DNA from 2 places in the Veillonella criceti genome. Region 1 is predicted to be linked to the other one. Evidence: a T-box and tRNA genes for the amino acid it is inferred to sense, from the RefSeq annotation. Region 1 holds a T-box; the other holds one or more tRNA genes.
The links. A T-box is a leader RNA that pairs with one kind of tRNA and senses whether it is charged. The one in region 1 lies ahead of ileS (isoleucine--tRNA ligase), so its partner is inferred to be a tRNA-Ile.
Positions count from the first base shown of each region.

Region 2: it encodes a tRNA-Ile, which carries the amino acid that the T-box ahead of ileS (isoleucine--tRNA ligase) is inferred to sense. The anticodon was not compared.

Region 1 covers NZ_UHIO01000001.1:1,366,943-1,375,442, reverse strand. The annotation lists gene DYE54_RS06210 (amino acid permease) at 1-622, opposite strand, end outside; gene fusA (elongation factor G) at 885-2,957, shown strand; gene DYE54_RS06200 (NanQ anomerase/TabA/YiaL family protein) at 3,081-3,554, shown strand; gene DYE54_RS06195 (DMT family transporter) at 3,651-4,547, shown strand; gene DYE54_RS06190 (ArsR/SmtB family transcription factor) at 4,674-4,997, shown strand; gene DYE54_RS06185 (MFS transporter) at 5,055-6,236, opposite strand; T-box leader at 6,479-6,679, shown strand; gene ileS (isoleucine--tRNA ligase) at 6,721-8,500, shown strand, end outside.
Region 2 covers NZ_UHIO01000001.1:2,173,505-2,182,004, forward strand. The annotation lists gene recA (recombinase RecA) at 1-288, shown strand, start outside; gene DYE54_RS09755 (regulatory protein RecX) at 326-832, shown strand; gene rny (ribonuclease Y) at 977-2,521, shown strand; gene dnaG (DNA primase) at 2,906-4,675, shown strand; gene rpoD (RNA polymerase sigma factor RpoD) at 4,703-5,866, shown strand; tRNA gene DYE54_RS09775 (tRNA-Ile) at 5,933-6,007, shown strand; gene DYE54_RS09780 (tRNA (adenine(22)-N(1))-methyltransferase) at 6,230-6,955, shown strand; gene DYE54_RS09785 (Nif3-like dinuclear metal center hexameric protein) at 6,955-8,190, shown strand; RNA gene rnpB (RNase P RNA component class A) at 8,279-8,500, shown strand, end outside.

The DNA of each region.
Region 1 (8,500 bases):
ATGAGCAAAGGAAACCCCATGAACCATTAGGGAAGAAGCCCCCGTTATCCCATAAATTATGGAAGTTATTAGGGAAAGAACCCATAGTTGTGAAAATAAGATAGAAACCAAAGAGTATCATACTGACGATGGCCCCAATTTTAATAAAGGAGGCCCAGAATTCTACTTCACCATAGGCTTTAACATTGATTAAGTTAATAGCCGTAATAATAACCAGACATATGAGGGTGGTGAGCCAGTGCGGTATATCTGGGAACCAGTAAGCTAGATAGACGGCAATGGCGGCTAATTCAGCCATGCCAGCCAGCATAAATAAAGTCCAATAATTCCAACCGGCTAGATATCCCATGAAGCCATTCCAATATTTATTAGCAAAATGACTGAATGAACCAGATACTGGTTCACGGACCGCCATTTCACCGAGCATGCGCATAACAAAGAAAATAAAGAGACCCGCTAAGGCATACGAGGCAATAATCCCAGGGCCAACTAATTTAATGGTTGGTGCTGAGCCATAGAATAAGCCTGTCCCCACCGATGCACCTAAGGCAATCATCTGCATGTGACGATTTTTCAGACCACGCTTCATATGATGCTTGTCTTGTGTTTCATGTTCACTCATAAAAAATCCCCCTTCGTGTTTGGCCATTCGACTCTACTAAACTACTATATTACTTGAATTTTGGGTGGCCAAACCTATATATATTCTTTAATGTTACGGTAAATAGTCGGTTTTGGCAAGCTATTTGTATAATTTAACAGGACAATTTGTAAAAAATTAGCATACTTTCGAAAAATGTATAACAAGAATAAAGGAGATTCATACATGAGTAGCGAATAAGTACAGTAAATTGCGTTTCTGCGCTTTAAAGGAGGCGGTTCATATGAAAGAATATGCTAGTGATTTGATTCGTAATGTGGCAATTGTATCTCACGATGGAGCTGGTAAAACAGCATTAGTGGAATCTTTACTATTGGCTTGCGGTGCCGTAGCATCCGTAGGTAAAGGTCAAGATAATAAACACATTATGGACTTTGAGCCTGAAGAAATTAAACGTAATGTAACAATTCAATTAGGTATGGCACCTTGTGAATGGAAAAATTATAAAATTAATTTCATTGATACCCCTGGTTATTCTGAATTCCATGGAGAAGTACGAGCAGCTTTGCGTGCAGCCGATGGTATGCTTATGGTATTATCGGCAACCTCTGGCGTTGAAGTAGATACCATTCGTGCTTGGGATTATGGGGTAGAATTGCAGATGCCACGCATGGCATTTATCAACAAGATGGATGTAGAAGGAGCCGATTTCTTTGGGACCCTTGAAAAAATGCATGCTCTATTTGGTAAAGCTATCATGCCATTGCAGATTCCAATTGGAGAAGGGCCTGACTTTAAAGGCGTTGTAGACGTAGCGAAACGCACAGCTTATATTTATGAAAATGGTAAGATGACTGAAGTAGCTGTTCCTGCTGAATTAGAAGCTAAAGTAGAAGAAATTCGTGAAATGACAGTAGAAGCGGCGGCTGAAGGTAATGATGAATTACTTGAAAAATACTTAGATGGTCAAGAATTAACCTTAGAAGAAATCCGTCAAGGTTTGCGCGAAGGTATGTTGACTGGCCGTGTTTGTGCTGTTATGTGCGGTAGTGCCATTAATAATATTGGCATGGACCAAGTATTAGATCGTATGATTCGCTACATGCCTGATGCGTCTAAACGGGTGATGACCGCCGAAGATGTAGATACTGGTGAAGAACGGATTGTTCATGTAGATAAACCATTTACAGGCTTTGTATTTAAGACTATCTTAGATCCATTTGCAGGGAAGCAAAGCTTTGTTAGAGTATTCTCAGGAGAACTTAAAGAAGGCGATAAACTGCTTAATGTAACGCAAGGGATTGAAGAAAAATGGGGTAAAATGTATACTCTAATTGGTAAGCAACAAGTGCCTGTTACAGAAGCGGGGGCTGGGGATATTGTAGTTATTCCTAAACTTACAGCGACTAAGACTGGCGATACCTTTGCAACGCCAGGTTTTAAAGTAAAATATCGTCAAATTCGCTTCCCACAACCATTACATACAGTAGCAATGGTCCCTGAAAAGAAAGGGGAAGAAGAAAAATTAGCAAGTGCGTTACAGCGTATTTCTGAAGAAGATCCAACTTGCGTAGTAGTCAAAGATGTGGAAGGTCGTCAGATGCAAGTGCGTTGTATGGGCGAAGTGCATTTAGAACATATTCTTACGAAGATGGAACGCAAATATGGTGTTAAAGCGAAATTAGAAAAACCATATATTCCATATCGTGAAACAGTTCGTGGTAAAATAGAAGTGGAAGGGAAACATAAAAAACAAAGTGGTGGCCATGGTCAATATGGTCATGTTAAATTAGCCATTGAACCTTCCTATGAAGGAGATTTTGAATTTGTAGATAAAATCTTCGGTGGTGCTGTACCAAAACAATATATTCCAGCTGTTGAAAAAGGGGCAAAAGAAACACTAGATAAAGGCTTGTTAGCAGGTTATCCAATGATTGGTGTAAAAGTGACCTTATTAGATGGGTCATATCATGCGGTAGACTCTTCCGAGTTGGCCTTTAAAGTAGCGGCTGCTCAGGCTCTTAAAAAAGGAGTGCCTCAAGCCAAACCAGTTTTATTAGAACCTGTTTATAATGTCAATGTATTTGCACCTGATAATTTCATGGGCGATATTATGGGTGACTTAAACAGTCGTCGTGGTCGTGTATTGGGCATGGAACAAGGTGAACGGGAAGGAATTACCGTTGTTAAAGCGCAAGTGCCATTTGCCGAAATGCTTGATTATGTAACCGTATTGCGCAGTATGACACAAGGTCAAGGCGTGTTTAATATGGAATTTAGCTCCTATGAAGAAGTGCCGCATAAAACAGCGGAAGGCATTATTGCTAAGTTTGACGGGACTGGTGATGATGAATAGCTAGTACTTGAAACAGTAGTTTGGCGGGACGTTTCAGTATAGTTTACCTTGGCTTGAAGATGTGGCTCATCTAAGTAGAGTTAAAAATAAATAGCCCCAAGCGGGCCAAAGGAGATAATATATATGATATTTGGTAGTGTGAATGTGAATTACAAAGGGTTAGGTTATGCACCTGTATTAGAACGCGTCCTCGATTGGTTAAAAGACACTGATTTAAAAAGTTTAGCAATTGGTCGTCATGATATTGAGGGAGATAATATCTTTGCTTTAGTACAAGAAGTAATCACTAAGAAGTTTGCAGAAACTCGCCCTGAAGCACATAAGCAGTACTTAGATGTGCAGTTTGTTATTGATGGCAAGGAAAAAATGGGCTTTTTACCAGATCGCCAAACTGAACCAGTGGTAGAAGCACATGATGACAAGGATTTGTATTTCTACAAACAGGACTTACCTGATGAAGGCTATATTATTGCTCAATCTGGTTCCTATGCTATTTTCTTCCCTGAAGATATTCATCGCCCTTGTTGCGCAGTCAATGATGAGCCAAGTAAGGTGTTAAAAGTAGTAGTAAAAGTCGCTATGAAATTAGTTGACTAATGGTATAATAAAAGTATAGTTAAAGGCGACCAGTGCTTGCTGGTCGTCTTTATAAATTCATTAGGTAAATAAATGCTATTAATAAAGGAGGGCATGATGGATAGGGATAAAGCAGTAGGGATTGCCCTTACTTTATTTGGTGGTATTTTATGGGGGTTATCGGGCATATCGGCTCAGTTTTTGCAGCAACAACGAGCTATTAGTCCTGAGTGGTTACTGACAGTACGCTTGCTGATAGCGGGAATTGTGACCGTGTTAGCCGCTTTTTATCAAGGACGAGTGCATATTTTTACAATTTTTAAGACACCGAGTCATGTAGTCGGTTTATTTGTATTTGGTTTATTAGGTATGGCCCTTTGTCAGTATGCGTATTTTCGCTCTATTTATTATGCTGGCGCAGGGATTGCTACGGTATTACAATATTTAGCGCCGGCTATGATTGTAGTGTATATGGCGGTTCGTTACTTTACGTTACCAACGTGGGGTGAAGGGATTAGTGTTATATTGGCCATGCTGGGGACGGCTTTGATTGCCTTTCATGGAAATTTTGAATTGGCGGGCATTGACGAAAGAGTATTATTTTGGGGTCTTTTATCAGCAGTGGCTGTAGCGATTTATAGCGTGCAGCCGGTATCACTGTTGCGACGATATGGGACGGGACCTGTAGTTGGCTTTGCCATGTTGTTGTCAGGTCTGGTGACAGCGATGATAGCATCTCCTTTTGATATTCCTGGCGTTTGGGATATGTGGACCTATGTGGGCGTTTTTAATGTGGTTGTATTAGGTACTATTGTTTCCTTTAATGCATATCTGGAAGGTGTTCGTCGTATTGGAGCGGTAAAAGGGTCTGTACTATCTTCTATTGAACCCATTTCGGCGGCTGTATTGAGCTGGTTAGTCTTAGGAAGTGCCTTTATGACCAGTGATATTATTGGCTTTATGTTGATTTTGTCGACTATATTTATCTTGGCAAGAGAGAAACACAATCATTAAAATAGGGGCAAATAGGTTAAACCCATCAGTTCATGAATGACTTGATGGGTTTTGTTTTGGTAAAATATATTGATTAATTTCGATAAAATAGATTGACATATCTAGAAAAAAAGATATAATAAAATTATGAATGATAAACAATTACTTGATATTTTTAAAGTCTTATCTAATGAAAGTCGCTTAAAAATCTTGCAATGGCTCAAAGAACCAACGAAACATTTTCCACCCCAAGGACTTCACGTTCTTGAGGACGACTCATTTAAAGGAGGAGTCTGTGTGGGGAGTATTCAAGATAAGTTAGGCATTTCACAATCCGCAGTATCACATTATTTAGATTTGATGCAGCGAGCAGGATTATTGGAGTCGGCTCGTTATGGTAAATGGACGTATTATCGTCGTAATAATGCAACGATAGAGGCATTCGCGGCGTATGTTGGAACAGAATTATAAGCAAAAAAACAGCCCTAGGGCTGTTTTTTAGTCTAATTTTAAAAATTAGAGAAGTATTTAGGCTTTTAATTTTGTGTATACCCATATGGCGTTAAATAAGAATAGTAAACCAGTGCCCCAGAATAAGGCGGTAAAACCAAATTGTCCCATAAAGAGGGCTCCGCCGACAGATCCCATAAAATAACCTAAAAATTGAGTAGTTTGGTTATAGGAAAAGACTTGCCCAGATAGATGTTTAGGTGAATGGGTTGAAATATAGGTATTTAGGGATGGTAATAAACCAGCAAGACCTAGTCCTGTGAGAAATCGTAAGACGCCTAGTTGCCAGGATGTTGTTACATAGGCTTGTGGAATGGTCATGACGGCTGTATAAATCAGTGAGCCAATAAGAATGCGACGAGGACCAATGCGGTCAATCCATTTGCCCATATAGGAGCTGCTGAGCATTTGCGCAAAGCCCGTAGCTGCAAAGACAGCACCGGCAATGAGCGCAAGGTGTGGTGTATGGGGAGGCATAATTTCATCTAAGTATACGGTGATAATTGGTTGTAATGACATCATAGAAAGAGCGTAAATAAAGGTAGAGGCAGCAATAATAAATAGTTCATGGAGATGGGGTAGTTGATTCTGTAATTCTTTGAAACTATGAGGAACCGTATCAGGTTGTGGCTCAAAGGTTTCGTGAACAAGAAAGAAAATGAGGAGAAAGGCCGCCCCTAAGAAACAGGCAATGACAAAAAAGCTAGTGCGGATACCGAAGGTACTGGCTAAATAACCACCAATCAGAGGCCCTAAGAGTGAGCCAGCTAAGTTAGCTGACGCCAAAACGGATAACGCCCAGCCTGTTTTGTTTTCTGGCGTTTCAGAAGCAACGAGTGTAACGGACGCGGAGAAAAAGCCTGATACGAGACCTTGGACAAATCGAATCAATACAAGCTGTTCTGGTGTTTGGACAAAGCAGATTAACAAATTACATAGCATCATGCCAAAACTAGAGCGCAATAATAAAATTTTACGGCCCCGTCGATCGGCGAGACGCCCCCAAAAAGGGGAAACAAAGGCTACGATAAGATAGGTCACACCCATAGCCAGGCCTGACCAATAGGCGACTTCGTTGGTGGCAGTTACGCCCATATCATGCAAATAAAGTGGTAAGAGTGGTGCTAATTGGCTCATGCCAAGGGCCGATAGAAAAGCACCGAAGAAACAAATATAGTCCGTGCGTAACCAGGCGGGCATAGGCGTCCTCCTTTATGATTGATGGCAAGTCTTAGAGATAATTCATAACGTAAAATATGATTTTATTATACTCTTTTTTAACAAAATATGCAGGATTCAAATAAAGAGAAGACTTTATGGTATTAATAATCATAAAGTTACTTGACAAAACGAAATCCCTTCTCTATACTCTATCTATAACAAACGTTACTATGAGTTGGTCAACTGTCCATGACAGTAAGACTTATTTCTATAACTGTATATGAAATGCGATGACGAAGACGGTCATTTCGGGTAGTTCTCAGCGAGCTGATGTATGGTGTGAGTTCAGCGAATGAAGAGATGACGAATCACTTGGGAGCATATAAATGTTACATTTATCGGTGAGCACCGTTATATGCGTGAGTGGCTCTATTATAGAGTCAGTAGGGTGGTACCACGGACTTATAGCGTTCGTCCCTTCGGGGATGAACGCTTTTTTTATTAGTTGAGAGGAGAGTTTATTATGGATTACGGTAAAACATTACATTTGCCTGCTACAGAATTTCCAATGCGCGGCAACTTACCAAAACGAGAACCAGAATATTTAAAATATTGGGAAGAAAACAAAATTTATGAAAAACGCTTAGAGTTGCGCAAAGGGAACAAGCCATTTGTGTTACATGATGGCCCTCCGTATGCCAACGGCAAACTCCATATTGGTCATGCCCTCAATAAAACATTAAAAGATATTATTATGAAATATAAAACGATGCAGGGCTATTACACACCGTACATCCCTGGTTGGGATACACATGGTTTGCCAATTGAACATGCTGTTATCAAGAATACAGGCCTTAATCGTCATGAAATGAGTCCGCTAGATTTACGTGCTAAATGTAAAGATTACGCATTACAATGTGTAGAAGATCAAAAGAAAGACTTTGTTCGTTTTGGGGTACTTGGTCGTTTTGAAGATCCGTATTTGACGTTGAAACCTGCATTTGAAGTGAAACAGCTTGGTATCTTTGGTGAAATGGCGAAACGAGGCCATATTTACAAAGGTTTAAAAACAGTATATTGGTGTACTCATTGTGAAACGGCCTTGGCAGAAGCTGAAATCGAATATAAAGAAAAGAAATCCTTCTCCATTTATGTGAAGTACGCCTATGTAAATGAGTTAAAACGTACTTTGCCAGCTGATGTAGATACAAAGAAAGCGTATGCTGTTATTTGGACAACAACGCCTTGGACATTACCAGCATCACAAGCGATTTCTGTTAATCCAGAATTAGAATATTCTTGGGTACAAGTGGGTGATGAATACTATTTGATGGCCACTGATTTGGTAGCGAATGCGTTTAAAGATGCTCAAGTGGCTGAATATACAGTTCTTAATACCTTCTCTGGGGCTGATTTAGAATTGGCTACCTTTAAACATCCATTTATTGAACGTGAAGTGCCTGTATTCTTAGGTGATCATGTAACTTTGGAAGCTGGTACAGGTTGTGTTCATACGGCACCGGCTCATGGTGAAGAAGACTTTGGTGTATATCAGACATATAAAAAAGCAGGCAAAGTTGATTTTGAAATCACTTCTTTTGTGGATCCCACTGGTACGTATGTAAGTGCGGTCGATAATGGTCGCTATGGCGATACGGAAGAAGCTTTGGCTGGCAAAGAAATTCATGATGCAGAAGTGCCTATTTTAAAAATTGTAGCGCATAATGGTGCGTTACTTCATAAAGGTAGCTTGCGCCACCAATATGCACATTGCTGGCGTTGTAAAAATCCTGTTATCTACCGTGCTACAGAACAGTGGTTTTCTTCAGTAGATGGCTATCGTAAAGAAGCCCTCGACGTTATTGATAATCAAGTACAGTGGATTCCTAAATGGGGCCATGATCGTATCTATAATATGATTGCTGACCGTGGTGATTGGTGTGTATCTCGTCAACGTGTTTGGGGTGTGCCAATTCCTGTATTCTACTGTAAATCTTGTGGTGATTATGTTATCAATGATGATACCATTAAATCTGTGCAAGCATGGGTAGCTAAAGAAGGCTCTGATGCTTGGTGGAATCATACGGAAAAAGAATTATTGCCAGATGGTTTCACATGCCCTCATTGTGGTCATGATGAATTCCGTAAAGAAACAGATATTATGGACGTTTGGTTTGATAGTGGTTCTTCTTGGTCTGGCGTACTTGAAAATGAAGGACTTGATGTGCCATGTGCTATGTATCTTGAAGGGTCTGACCAACATCGTGGTTGGTTTAACTCATCCTTGTTAACTGGCGTAGCAA
Region 2 (8,500 bases), 810 kb from region 1:
AAAGTAGCGCCTCCATTTAAAACGGCCGAATTCGATTTGATGTATGGTACAGGCGTATCTTATGAAGGTACGTTGATTGATATTGGGACGAATATGGAAATTATTAAAAAATCTGGTGCTTGGTATTCCTATAATGATGAACGCATGGGTCAAGGTAAAGAAGCAGCGAAAGATTATTTACGCACACATCCAGAGATTGCTACAGAAATTGATAAAATCGTTCGTGATACATTAATGGCAGAACCTGAAACCTTTGATGTAGTCGGGGAAGAACAGCCAGAAGAGTAAATCAACTAGTAGTTAAGGTGGGAAAGGTAGCGCATACATGGGATTCAAACCGAGTAAAACGGAGTATACGGACATAACAGCTATGGATCAAGCTATGCGCTTCTTGGCGCCACGGTTTTTGAGTCGCTTAGAATTGACACAAAAACTACAACGTAAAGGTGTATCTAGTGAGTTAATTCATACAGTGTTACAGCGGTTGGAAGAGTTAGATTATATTAATGACGAACGATTAGCTCATGATGTATTACAATTTTATATGGCTGAAGCTAAGTATAGCGTGCAATATATTCGCAATAAAATGTTTCAGCGTGGTTTAGTCGTAGGTAATGAATTAAGTTATTATGATGAGTTTAAACCAGCTTTAAAGCTGATAATACGGCATTTTTTAGGTATATCAGCTATTACCGACCCTGTTTGGTATGAAGAGGCTTGGCCTGAAGAAGCGCGGTTAAATCAAAAAAAAGTTATGAATTTTTTGAAAAACCGGGGATTTAGTGTAAGCACTATACGAAATATTTGCTCACAAGTAGCTCGCTATGAATAGTCTATATAGAGTTTTTCTTGACAGTCTTTTCATGACCGACTACAATTATAGTAGTCTCACGGTAGTGGGCAATTTTCAAATGTGTATGAAATAGACGGCAATCTGGGAGAAGCCTAGGTGGGCTTCTCACTTTTATATGAGGAGGTGAATCTTATTTTAGAGTATAGCATTATTGCAGTTGTAATGGTGCTCATCGGTCTTGGTGTTGGTTACATGATGCGTAAAAACATAGCTGAAGGTAAGCTGAACCAAGCGGAAACAGAAGCAGCGCGCATTATCGCTGATGGTGAACGCGTAGCTGAGTCAAAGAAAAAGGAAGCTTTAGTGGAAGCTAAAGAAGAAATTCATAAACTTCGTGGTGAAGCAGAAAAAGAAAACCGAGATCGACGCAATGAATTACAACGTTTAGAACGACGTATTCTTCAAAAAGAAGAACATCTTGATGGTAAATTAGAATCATTAGAAAAGAAAGAAGATGCGTTGCATCGTAAAGAACAAGAAGCAAAAGCTTTAAAAGAACGTACAGAAGCATTGTACGATCAACAGATGGCAGAATTAGAACGTATTTCTGGTATGACATTTGAGGAAGCAAAAGGAATTTTACTTTCTAATGTAGAACAAGAGATTCGTCATGAAACGGCGGTCCTTGTAAAAGATTTAGAACAACAGGCAAAGGAAGACGCGGAAAAGAATGCCCGCGAAATCATTGCAGCCGCTATTCAGCGCTGTGCTGCTGACCATGTTGCAGAGTCTACGGTATCCGTAGTAGCTCTTCCAAATGATGAAATGAAAGGGCGAATTATTGGTCGTGAAGGCCGTAATATTCGAGCCCTAGAAACCTTAACAGGTATAGATCTTATCATTGATGATACCCCAGAAGCAGTTATCCTTTCTGGATTTGATCCAATTCGTCGTGAGGTAGCGCGTATTGCGCTTGAAAAATTAATTGTGGATGGTCGTATTCATCCTGCCCGTATCGAAGAAATGGTTGGTAAAGCTCGTAAAGAAGTGGACCAAGTTATTAAAGATGCAGGGGAACAGGCTACTTTTGAAGCCGATGTACATGGCTTACATCCTGAAATTGTACGTATTTTAGGTCGTTTGAAATATCGTACAAGTTATGGTCAAAATGTGTTGAAACACTCTATTGAAGTTGCTCATTTAGCAGGTATGATGGCTGCAGAATTAGGCTGTGATGTAACCTTAGCTAAACGAGGTGGCTTACTTCATGACTTAGGGAAGGCGCTTGACCATGAAATTGAAGGCTCTCATGTACAAATTGGTATTGATGTAGCTAAAAAATACCATGAAAGCGTATTGGTACAGAATTGTATTGGTGCTCATCATGGGGATGAAGAATTTAAATCTGTTGAAGCTGTCTTGGTAGCCGCAGCGGACGCTATTTCAGCTGCTCGTCCAGGCGCTCGTCGTGAAACTCTTGAAAATTACTTGAAACGTTTGACTAAATTAGAGGAAATTGCCGAGTCCTTTGATGGTGTTGAAAAATGTTTCGCTATTCAAGCAGGTCGCGAAATCCGCGTAATGGTTAAACCAGATAAAGTGGATGAAGCAGAAGCCACATTATTAGTACGCGATATGGTTAAACGTATTGAGTCTGAATTGGAATATCCAGGTCAGATTAAAGTGGTTATCATTCGTGAAACTAGAGTTGTAGATTATGCTAAATAGTAGTTGCCGTTTATCTTTCGTGACTATTGGTGCATAAGAGCATAGTATATGAGTTTATTAACTACATATAGCTAGATGTTTTAAGAGTTTAATAAAAGACTACAATTGTAATCGCTTAGGCAAAGGTCATAAGGCGGTGGACAATTGTAGTCTTTTTTTATGTCTTGCAATTTAATAGTAAAAAGCAGTACAATAGATTTCCGTGTGAATATCATAAAAGATAATCAAAATTCGCGGACATGTATTTATTGTTGCAAAATCAGCATAAAAATTTTGCAGATTAAAAATAGAGATATTTGAAAAAATCTTCTTGACATAGCAGGAGAAATAATATCCTTTGTAGAAATATATATACAGAGAAATTTATTTATGGGATGTGAAGAGATGAGTAGACACTTTGATGCTGAATTAATTGAACAAATAAAAGACGCAAATGATATTGTGTCAGTGATTTCTGAGCATATAACACTAAAAAAGAAAGGTAAGAACTATTGGGGCTGTTGTCCCTTTCATAACGAAAAAACGCCTTCTTTTAGTGTGAACCCAGAAAAGGGCTTTTTTTATTGCTTTGGTTGTCATGAGTCTGGTAATTCAATAAGTTTTCTTATGAAGTATAATGGGGTGTCTTTTCCAGAAGCCATGGAGCAACTCGCTAATAGAGCTGGTATTGCTTTACCGGAGAAAGAATTGACTGTTGGTGAATTGAAACGTAAGGAACATCGTGATGAATTGTACCGTGTCAATCAATTAGCGGCGAAATTTTTTCACAATTGTTTGACACAAACTGAAATGGGAAAGCCGGGCCTTGAGTATTTACAAAGTAGAGGCCTATCTAAAGAAACGATTGAACGCTTTCAGCTTGGCTTTGCTCCCAATAATTGGGACAAATTATTTCGTTCGTTTCATGAGCGAGGCATTGATGAAAGAATTTTAATTGAATGCGGTTTATGTCGTAAGAATGATACGGGGCGGATTTATGATTATTTCCGCAATCGAGTTATGTTTCCCATATGCGATGGCAAGGGTAGAGTGGTTGCCTTTGGTGGTCGTGTGCTTGATGATAGTACCCCTAAATATTTAAACTCACCAGAATATGAATTATTTAATAAGGGTCATATGCTCTTTGCTTTTGACAAAGCGTACCGAACTATTCGGGAGAAAAAACAGGTCATTTTAGTAGAAGGGTATATGGATGTTATAGGTGCTCATAATCGTGGTGTTACTAATGTAGTGGCATCATTGGGGACGGCGTATACAAAAGATCAGGGACGATTATTGATTCGTCAAGCTGAAGAAGTTGTATTAGCCTATGATATGGATACTGCCGGGCAGAAAGCAGCGCGTCGAGCTATTGAGCTATTACAAGATACGGAATTTAAAGTGCGTGTGGTGGCTATGCCCGATGGCAAGGATCCAGATGATTATGTGCGCAACCATGGGCCAGAAGCTTTTTTAGAACTGGTAGCAAAAGCTGTTTCGCCATTTGAGTTTTACTTAAATAGCGCTTTAATTAGCCATGATAGTAATACGGCGAAAGGTAAAGAGGCAATTTTAGAGGAAGTCTTTCCTTTAATTAGTGTTACCAGTAATCAGATAGAACGAGAGAACTATCTGAAGGCACTGGCATTGCCTTTATGGCTTGATAATAGTACGATTTATCGTATGTTTAGACAGTATTTAACAAAAGGCGATATTAATTTGCCTGAGTCGACACCCGATACTGCAGTATCATCGACGACTATAGGTGAAGAAGATAGACTAGTAGCTATAGCTATAACGGATCCGTTAGCTTGGCAACGAGTACAGGCCTACTTACCGTTGGAGGATATAACCAATCCTTTGTATCAAGCTTTATTTAAAAAAGCAGGGGAACTTCTCAGTAAGTCAGGGGCGCTACAAGAAACAGCGTTGGAGGAAATGCTTACTGATGAAGAAAGAAGTGCTTACGGTCGCCTGATGGTTATAGGTGAAACGGAATTTAATGAAGCACAATTGGATGGCTATATACGCGCAGTGCGCTTGAAGTCATTACGAAATCAATATAAAACGCATAGTGTGTTAGCAGATCAGTTAAATCGGGCAGGGGATGCTCGGTTTATAGAAGAATTAAAGTTTTGTCAAGATTTGCAGGCATTAATCAAGGAATGGACTTGAGAAACTATGAAGGAAAGGAAGAGCATTGTGGCTAAGAAGCAAACTAAATCGCGGTTAGAAGAAATTATAGAACAATTACTAGCAAAAGGACGTAAAGCAGGAGCATTGACCAGTAAGGAAATTACGGATGCTCTTCACGAAGAAGTGGAACTTACGGCAGAACAGCTAGATGATATGTATGAAGTATTACAGAAGAGTAATATCGAGGTTATTACAGACGACGTAGAAGTAGCCGATGATGATGAGGATATCATTGAGGAAGACGAAGTCAGTGATGAAGTACGGGAAGCTAAAGAGGTTAGTCTAGACCTTAGTATTCCTGAAGGGGTTAATATTGATGACCCTGTGCGTATGTACTTGAAAGAAATTGGCCGTGTTCCCTTGTTATCGGCGGATGAGGAAATTTTATTAGCACAGCAAATTGAAGCGGGTGCTAAAGAAGATGCGTCCTATAAGGAAATGCGTGCTGGCGAAAAGGCTAAACAAAAATTGATTGATGCTAACTTACGTTTGGTAGTTAGTATTGCTAAACGTTATGTAGGGCGTGGTATGTTATTCTTGGATTTAATTCAAGAAGGTAACCTTGGTCTTATTAAAGCGGTTGATAAATTTGACTATACTAAAGGGTATAAGTTTTCTACTTATGCAACTTGGTGGATTCGTCAGGCTATTACACGGGCTATTGCCGACCAAGCGCGCACAATTCGTATTCCAGTTCATATGGTAGAAACAATTAATAAATTGATTCGTATTTCACGTCAATTATTACAAGATAAAGGCCGTGAACCATTGCCAGAAGAAATTGCAGAAGGTATGGGCATCAGTGTAGAGCGTGTTCGTGAAATTCAAAAAATTGCACAAGAACCAGTGTCTTTAGAAACACCTATTGGTGAAGAAGAAGACTCTCATTTGGGCGATTTTATTGAAGACCAAGATGCTATTGCGCCAGATGATGCTGCTAGTTATATCTTGTTAAAAGAGCAAATTGAAGATGTATTCTCTTGCTTGACGGAACGAGAACAGCAAGTTTTAGTGTTGCGCTTTGGTTTAAAAGATGGCAAACCACGGACATTAGAAGAGGTGGGTCAGCATTTTAATGTTACCCGTGAACGTATTCGTCAGATCGAAGGTAAGGCATTGACTAAACTTCGTAATCGAGGTAAACGAGATAAAATTAAAGACTTCTTATAATTTCATTGACGGCAATAAGTTATTTTGTGTATAATAATTTGGTGGAGTACTACGGTATTTCCCTATGGGCCTATAGCTCAGGGGTAGAGCAACCGGCTCATAACCGGTCGGTCCCTGGTTCGAACCCAGGTGGGCCCACCAACTTTTGTAAAAATAAACCGCTTATACAACGTGATAGTTGTATAAGCGGTTTTTAGTTATGGTAAAATAAATATGTGAATAAAAAGGTCCAATATGTTCAGTAAATATTTTAACGTATTTATTGTTCTTAAGGATATACTAATATATTTAAGAGTAGTTTTATGTTACATAGTGTCATGCTATGTAGTGTTATGTTACATAGTGTTATATAAAGGAGTCATTGTGACAATAAAAAAGCTAACGAACCGTTTAGAAGCGGTATTTACACTAATACCTAAAGCAATAGCTATTGCCGATATTGGTACAGATCATGGTTATTTAGCGGTTGAATTAATACAACGTGGTCGTGCTGATCGAGTGGTAGCGGGTGATGTGCACAAGGGGCCATTGGAGTCCGCTAAAGCATATGTAAAATCTAATGGACTGGAAGATCGAATTGATTGTCGTTTGGGCGACGGTTTGCAGGTTACTGAGTCTGGTGAATTGCAAGGAGCCGTACTTTGTGGCATGGGTGGTTTTCTCATGCGGGATATTATTGAAGCAGGCCCTGAACTATTAGATTTTTATGTATTACAGCCTCAAAATGGGCAAGCTGAATTGCGACAATTTTTAGTGAAAAAAGAGTATAAAATTGTAAAAGAAATTTTGGTAGAAGATATGGGCAAACTATATCAAGCACTATTAGCTGTTAAAATCGAACGATTACCTGAATATGTAAGTGACATAACCTTAAGTATGCAAGATGTATATGAAAAGTTACCATTAGATTCCTTACTTTGGTCAGTGGGCGCTTTATTAGCACAGGAACGCCCGCCATTATGGAGTAAGTATATAGAGCGACTTATTTATTTACGTCAGATTGCTTTAGATAATATGTCGAAAGAATTAGCAAATACAGAAAAGTATAAACTGTTGGAAAAAGAGATTGCAGAATTGGAGGTATTATGATGAATGAGATATTTGATGAAACGAATGAGCAAATTGTCATAGCAAAAGAACAAACAGATAATAAAAAACAAACAGTTGTAGCAAAAGAATCGTTAACTACAGTAAAAGAAGGGGGCGCCACAGTTAGCGTAAAGCAAATCGGTCACATTGTAGAGGCTTTGGCACCTACGCATTTAGCAGAATCTTGGGATAATGTAGGTCTTATGGTGGGACAACAACAGACCGAAGTGACAGGAATTTTAACAGCCCTTGATGTAACGGATGAAGTTGTGGAGGAAGCTATCGCTAAAGGCTGTAATTTAATTGTCAGTCATCATCCGCTAATTTTTAAAGGTCTAAAACAAGTAACGGATGATACCGCATTAGGGCGTTTAGTTTATAAATTAATTAGTCATAAGATAGCTGTTTATAGTGCGCATACGAACTTAGATATTGCTTCTGGTGGACTAAATGATTTAGCAGCGGCTCAAATTGGGCTAGGGCAAGTAACAGGCCTTGAAAAAGTCCATGAAGAAGGGCTGTATAAAATTGTTGTTTTTGTACCCACTACGCACACGGACGCTGTATTAAACGCTATGGGCGATGCAGGGGCTGGACATATTGGTAATTATAGTCACTGTACATTTCACAGTGAAGGAACTGGCACATTTTTACCTTTAGAAGGAACACATCCATATATTGGGGCTGTTGGTGAAATTACAAAAGTAGCCGAAAATCGGTTGGAAACGATTGTTCCTAAAGCTCAATTAGCTACTGTCCTTGACGCAATGAAAGAAGCTCATCCATATGAGGAAGTGGCCTATGAAGTATATCGATTAGCTGAGCCAGCACAGGTGGCAACAATTGGGCGCCTTGGTGTATTAGCTGATACTTTAAGCTGGGAAGCCTTTGTAGAATTAATAAAAGCTGCTTTTCCGCAAGGTCGTGCACGTTTTGGTGGCGCTAAAGTGGCGGCGATTACTAACGTTGCTCTTTGTACTGGCTCTGGTGCTGAATTTATAAAAGCTGCGGCTAAGGCTGGTGCACAGGCTTATGTGACAGGTGATGTGAAATATCATGATATGCAATTAGCTAAGGAATTGGGCATTTTGGTGGCTGATGTAGGGCATTTTGGTACGGAAGTAGGGGCGTCCTCTTTACTGGCTGCCCATATTGAAATGAAATTACGAGAACAGAGTATAACAACGATTCCTGTTCATATCAGTGAAACACAAAAAGACTTTTTCTTTGCATAATCGACATCCTTAGATGTGCTATCTGTTCATATTAATTTTGAGAAAAAGATAATTGACCTAATATCTTGTATCTGCTAGACTTTAAGTAGCAAGTATGAAAGGTGATTGCGAGCGTAAGTTCGAGGAAAGTCCGAGCTCCGCAGGGCAGGATGCCGGATAACGTCCGGCGTGGGTAACCATAGGGAATAGTGCCACAGAAAAGTAAACCGCCGCTTTAGCGGTAAGGGTGGAACGGTGTCGGTAAGAGCGCACCAGCAATGCAGTAATGTATTGGCTCGGTAAACCCCATCCGGAGCAAGGCCGAATAGGA